2 regions of the Franconibacter daqui genome follow, and region 1 is predicted to be linked to the other one. Evidence: predicted binding sites of a transcription regulator. Region 1 holds the regulator's gene; the other holds the start of a gene.
What was found. Region 1 encodes sigma-54, which starts transcription at its own class of promoters, with help from an activator protein. Its sites were predicted from a motif close to GTTGGCACANNTTTCGCTNT; they were not measured.
Positions count from the first base shown of each region.

Region 2: a site for sigma-54 is predicted at 1,696-1,715, ahead of glnA (glutamate--ammonia ligase). Genes of this name have one in related genera too.

Region 1 covers NZ_BMKJ01000002.1:81,630-85,033, forward strand. Annotated here, with positions in the region: gene rapZ (RNase adapter RapZ) at 1-147, opposite strand, end outside; gene ptsN (PTS IIA-like nitrogen regulatory protein PtsN) at 211-696, opposite strand; gene hpf (ribosome hibernation promoting factor) at 782-1,069, opposite strand; gene rpoN (RNA polymerase factor sigma-54) at 1,092-2,525, opposite strand; gene lptB (LPS export ABC transporter ATP-binding protein) at 2,631-3,356, opposite strand; gene lptA (lipopolysaccharide ABC transporter substrate-binding protein LptA) at 3,363-3,404, opposite strand, start outside.
Region 2 covers NZ_BMKJ01000004.1:13,757-17,160, reverse strand. Annotated here, with positions in the region: gene typA (ribosome-dependent GTPase TypA) at 1-1,424, opposite strand, end outside; gene glnA (glutamate--ammonia ligase) at 1,803-3,212, shown strand; gene glnL (nitrogen regulation protein NR(II)) at 3,356-3,404, shown strand, end outside.

The DNA.
Region 1 (3,404 bases):
AATCTGTCTGTCCGCCAGCGTCCGCGCCAGCTCAGGCAGCAGCACTACCGGCAGGTTATCCACGCAGTAGAATCCCATGTCTTCCAGCGCGCGCAGAGCTACCGATTTTCCGGAGCCCGAACGCCCGCTGACGATCATCAGCACCATCTCCAGTCTCTCCCTGGGTCAATACGGGCGGCAAGCGCCCCTCTTATCGAGCTTTGCAGCCCGTTATTCGCTCTCATCGCCGCCTTCGGTGATGATTTGATAAAGCTCTTCATCGCTTTGCGCCGCGCGCAGACGACGACAGATCGTTTTATCCGCCAGCCGCCTTGCCACGAGCGAGAGCGTATGCAAATGCGTTTTGGTCTGATCGGCCGGCACCAGCAGGGCGAAGAGCAGATCGACCGGCTGATTGTCGATAGCGTCAAAAGCAATAGGCGTTTCCAGTTGTACGAATACGCCTACGGCGCGCAGGGTATCTTCTTCAAGCTTACCATGCGGAATGGCGATGCCGTTGCCGATGCCGGTACTGCCCATTCGCTCGCGCGTGAGAATGGCTTCAAACACCACCTGCGGCGGCAGACTAAGCTGCTTCGCGGCCAGTTCACTGATGATTTCCAGCGCGCGTTTTTTACTCTGGCAATGCACCCCGCTTCGGGTACATTCCTGGTTCAGGACATTGCTCAGTTGCAGAGCGGAATCATTATTCATCATAAGTTCACCTAAGCATTCTCTGTGCTAACGGCCCGCTATTCGGTGAATAACGAGCCGTTAATACATCAGCTAAACGCCCGGACAATCAGTGTTGTTTCAGTTTATCTTTATGTTTAGTAAGTTGCCGCGCCAGTTTATCAATTAAACCGTCGATGGCGGCGTACATATCCTGACCTTCCGCACTGGCATGAAGCTCGCCGCCGTTAACGTGCAACGTGGCGTCCGAGATGTGAGTGACTTTCTCCACTTTCAGCACTATGTAAACCTGGTTAATCCTTTCGAAGTACTGCTCCAGCTTAGCGAACTTCGTGTTCACAAATTCACGAAGGGAATCAGTGATTTCGACGTTATGTCCAGTAATGTTGAGCTGCATAGTGTCTTCCTTATCGGTTGAGTCAAACCAGCTGCTTGCGCTGATTAGACGGCGGAATAGATAAAGACTCTCGATACTTCGCCACAGTACGGCGGGCCACCATGATGCCCTGATCGGACAGCATGGATGTCAGCTTACTGTCGCTCAGCGGCTTCGCGGGATTTTCCGCGGCTATTAATTTCTTCACCAGCGCGCGGATGGCGGTGGATGAGGCTTCGCCGCCGCCCTCCGTATTCACATGGCTGGAGAAGAAATACTTCAGTTCAAAAATGCCTCGCGGGCTGTGCAGATATTTTTGCGTTGTGACGCGGGAGATAGTTGATTCGTGCATCTCTACCGCCTGGGCGATGTCCGCCAACACCATCGGCTTCATGTACTCTTCGCCCTTGTCAAAAAAAGCCTGCTGTTGCTCGACGATACAGCGGCTTACGCGAAGCAGCGTATCGTTGCGGCTCTCCAGGCTTTTAATCAGCCATTTCGCTTCCTGCAAATTGCTTCGAATAAACTGGCTGTCGGACTCATTGCGCGCGGTAGTGCACATCGCGGCGTATTGTTGGTTAATTTTAAGACGCGGAATGCTGTCGGCATTAAGCTCTACCGTCCAGCGACCGTTATGCTTACGCACCAGCACATCCGGTATGACATATTCCGGCTCGCCGGTCTGAATCGACTGGCCGGGACGCGGATCGAGCGACTGTATCAGCGCGACCGCCTCTTTCAGCACCTCTTCTTTCAGCCGGGTGACCCGCATCAGGCTGCGGAAGTCGTGGTTCGCCAGCAAATCAAGATGGTTACTGATGATAAGACGAGCCTCTTCAATCCATGGCGTCTCTCTGGAAAACTGCGAAAGCTGCACCAGCAGACAGTCGCGCAGATCGCGCGCCGCCACACCGACAGGGTCAAAGCGCTGCACCCGCTTTAATACCGCCTCCACTTCGTCGAGGCTTATCTCCTCATCGCCCATGCCTTCCAGGATATCTTCCAGCGCGACGGTGAGATAACCGGTTTCATCGACGGCGTCGACAATCGACGTGGCGATGGCACGGTCGGTATCGGAGAAGGGAGTCAGCTCAACCTGCCACATCAGGTAATCCTGCAGCGACTGGGTGGTTTCACCCTGATAAACAGGCAGCTCGTCATCCTGATAATCCACGCCGTTGCCGGAGGGGGTGCCTGCCGTATAGATCTCGTCCCAGCTGGCGTCGAGCGGTAACTCTTCCGGCATCTCTTTTTGTTCGAGCGCTTCGGCGGTATCCAGCCCTTCGCTGCTTTGCGCTTCCTGAGTGGCTATCTCATCATGAAATTCGGTTTGCTCAAGCAGTGGGTTATTTTCCAGCGCTTGCTGAAGTTCTTGCTGCAGTTCCAGCGTCGACAACTGCAACAGGCGGATGGCCTGTTGCAACTGGGGCGTCATGGCAAGTTGTTGGCTAAGCCTAAGTTGCAAACCTTGCTTCATATTCAGAGCAAATTTCCTCAGGTGATAAGTATTAGTATACCTGTCCTGGCAGGGCGCGACGCCGGAATACGATGGCGCGGGCTCGCTGTCCGTTGCTCTACCCTATCAGAGTCTGAACTCTTCCCCAAGATAGACGCGCTTAACTTGCTCGTCTTGCAGGATCTCATCGGGCGTGCCGTGGGCGATAAGGTGCCCCTGGCTGACGATATAAGCGCGTTCACAAACGGCCAGCGTTTCACGGACGTTGTGGTCGGTGATGAGAACGCCCAGGCCGCTGTCGCGCAGGTGTTCAATGATGCGCTTGATGTCGATAACGGAAATAGGGTCTACCCCGGCGAAAGGTTCGTCGAGCAGGATGAATTTCGGGTTGGCGGCCAGCGCGCGGGCGATCTCCACACGGCGACGTTCACCGCCGGAAAGCGCCTGGCCGAGGCTGTTGCGCAGATGATCGATATGAAACTCTTCCATCAGCTCTTTCGCGCGATCTTCGCGCTGCTCGCTGCTCAGATCGTCGCGGATCTGCAGTACCGCCATCAGGTTGTCGTATACGCTCAGACGGCGAAAGATAGAGGCTTCCTGCGGCAGATAACCAATACCGCGACGGGCGCGGGCGTGCAGCGGCAGCAGGCTGATATCTTCTTCATCAATAATGATATTGCCGGCATCGCGCGGCACAATGCCGACGACCATGTAGAACGTGGTGGTTTTACCGGCGCCGTTCGGCCCGAGCAGGCCGACGATTTCGCCCGATTTCACCGTCAGGCTGACATCTTCAACGACGCGTCGGCCTTTGTATGCTTTAGCGAGGTTTTTCGCGATTAATGTTGCCATAAGAAGTTAGTTGCTCTTTTTCTGCGCTGGCGCCTGGGAGTTGTTTTT
Region 2 (3,404 bases), on a different contig from region 1:
ACGTCGTCGTAATGGCTGAAGGTGGAATAGAGCAGACCGGTACCGGAGGTCATGGTCATGAACTCAGAACGGAAGCCAATCAGGCCGCGGCTTGGGATCACGTAGTCAAGACGTACGCGCCCTTTGCCATCCGGGTTCATGTTTTTCAGATCGCCTTTACGCTCGCCCAGAGCCTGCATGACAGAACCCTGATGCTGCTCTTCAACATCCAGCGTTACGTTTTCGAACGGCTCTTGTTTACGGCCGTCGATTTCGCGGAAGATAACTTTCGGACGGGAAACCGCCAGTTCGAAACCTTCACGACGCATGTTTTCGATAAGCACGGAAAGGTGCAGTTCACCGCGGCCAGAAACGCGGAACGCATCAGCGTCTTCGGTCTCTTCAACGCGCAGCGCAACGTTGTGCACCAGCTCTTTGTTCAGGCGGTCCAGGATCTGGCGAGAGGTAACGTATTTACCTTCTTTACCACAGAACGGCGAGGTGTTGACGTTGAAGAACATGGTCACGGTCGGCTCGTCGACAGACAGGGCCGGCAGCGCTTCAACATTCTGCGGATCGCAGATGGTGTCGGAGATGTTCAGTTCGCCAAGGCCGGTAATCGCGATGATATCGCCCGCTTCCGCGAGATCGGTATCGATACGCTCCAGACCCAGGTGACCCAGCACTTTGCCCACTTTACCGTTGCGAGTTTTACCTTCGCTGTCGATAACGGTGACTTGCTGGTTCGGCTTCACTTTACCGCGCTTGATGCGACCGATGCCGATAACGCCCAGATAGTTGTTGTAATCAAGCTGGGAGATCTGCATCTGCAGCGGGCCGTCAAGGTCCACGTCCGGCGCCGGAACATGGTCGACAATCGCCTGGTACAGCGGGGTCATGTCGTCAGCCATGTTTTCATGGTCCATACCTGCGATGCCGTTCAGCGCGGAAGCGTAAACGATAGGGAAGTCCAGCTGCTCGTCGGTAGCGTCCAGGTTTACAAACAGGTCGAAGACCTGATCGACAACCCAGTCAGGACGCGCGCCTGGACGGTCGACTTTGTTGATAACGACGATAGGCTTCAGGCCATGGGCAAATGCTTTCTTGGTCACGAAGCGCGTTTGCGGCATTGGGCCGTCAAATGCGTCAACCACCAGCAGCACGGAGTCAACCATGGACATGACACGCTCTACTTCACCCCCGAAGTCGGCGTGCCCTGGGGTATCAACGATGTTGATACGGTAATCATTCCATTTGATGGCAGTGTTTTTCGCGAGGATGGTAATCCCACGCTCTTTCTCCAAATCGTTGGAGTCCATCACACGCTCTTGTGCTTCAGTACGCTCGTCGAACGTACCGGATTGCTGGAGCAGTTTGTCAACCAGGGTAGTTTTACCGTGGTCAACGTGCGCAATGATGGCGATGTTACGCAGATTTTCGATCACAACTTTGCCTCAGGCATTAGAAATAGCGCGTTATTGTACACGTATTAATCGAAGGACTAAACAGGATCACAGACTTCCTTCCCAAACAAGTTTAGCTGCCGGGCTTTGTGATCGCTTTCACGGAGCGATAAAAGGGAGACATAACGCAAATTGCACCAACACAGTGCTTTATTTTTACACACAAGCACTATATTGGTGCAATTTATCCACAATGGTGCATCCCTTTTGCACTATGGTGCGCATCATAGCGCCTTTTGCAGGCATTTTAAAAGTTGGCACACTTTTCGCTTTATTCTATTCATGGCGCCAATGCCTTTTTAAGCAGTGTTTGAAGACCTCGTTACCACGACGACAATGACAAATCCGGGAGAGTTAAGTATGTCCGCTGAACACGTTTTGACGATGCTGAACGAGCATGAGGTGAAGTTTGTCGATCTGCGCTTCACCGATACCAAAGGTAAAGAACAGCACGTCACTATCCCTGCTCACCAGGTAAACGCCGAATTCTTTGAAGAAGGCAAAATGTTTGATGGCTCTTCCATCGGTGGCTGGAAAGGCATTAACGAATCCGACATGGTGCTGATGCCGGACGCTTCCACCGCTGTCATTGACCCGTTCTATGAAGAGCCTACCCTTATCATTCGTTGCGACATCCTGGAACCGGGCACCCTGCAAGGCTATGACCGCGACCCGCGCTCCATCGCGAAACGCGCTGAAGAATACCTGCGCTCTACTGGCATCGCGGACACCGTGCTGTTCGGGCCGGAACCGGAATTCTTCCTGTTTGACGATATTCGCTTCGGCAGCTCAATTTCTGGTTCTCACGTGGCTATCGACGATATCGAAGGCGCGTGGAACTCCTCCACCAAATACGAAGGTGGCAACAAAGGTCACCGTCCGGGCGTAAAAGGCGGTTACTTCCCGGTTCCGCCAGTCGACTCTTCTCAGGACATCCGTTCCGTGATGTGTCTGACCATGGAAGAGATGGGCCTCGTCGTTGAAGCTCACCACCACGAAGTCGCAACTGCTGGCCAGAACGAAGTGGCAACCCGCTTCAACACCATGACCAAAAAAGCGGACGAAATTCAGATCTACAAATATGTCGTGCACAACGTGGCTCACCGCTTCGGCAAAACCGCGACCTTCATGCCGAAACCGATGTTCGGCGACAACGGCTCCGGTATGCACTGCCACATGTCTCTGTCCAAGAATGGCACCAACCTGTTCTCTGGCGACAAATATGCGGGTCTGTCTGAACAGGCGCTTTATTACATCGGCGGCGTAATCAAACACGCTAAAGCGATCAACGCCCTGTCCAACCCGACCACCAACTCTTATAAGCGTCTGGTTCCGGGTTACGAAGCGCCGGTTATGCTGGCTTACTCCGCGCGTAACCGCTCCGCTTCTATCCGTATCCCGGTGGTGGCGTCTCCGAAAGCGCGTCGTATCGAAGTTCGCTTCCCGGACCCGGCGGCTAACCCGTACCTGTGCTTTGCAGCGCTGCTGATGGCCGGTCTGGATGGTATTAAGAACAAAATCCACCCGGGCGAAGCAATGGACAAAAACCTCTACGATCTGCCGCCGGAAGAAGCGAAAGAGATCCCGCAGGTTGCCGGTTCTCTGGAAGAAGCCCTGCAGGCGCTGGATCAGGACCGCGAGTTCCTGACCGCAGGCGGCGTGTTCACCGACGATGCTATCGATGCGTACATCGCGCTGCGTATCGAAGAGAACGACCGCGTGCGCATGACACCGCACCCGGTAGAGTTCGAACTGTATTACAGCGTTTAATCCGAAGTCATTTTTTGTTGCCGTGGAAACTTTCAGCCCATCTTCGGATGGGCTTTTTTCTCCATGCTGGCGCTGTTTTCAGGCGATTTTATGTCGCAAAACGTTATACTGCACTAAATTGGTGCAACCTGGGAGACTGCTGAATGGCAACAGGCACGCTGCCCGATGCTGGGCAGATCCTCAATTCACTCA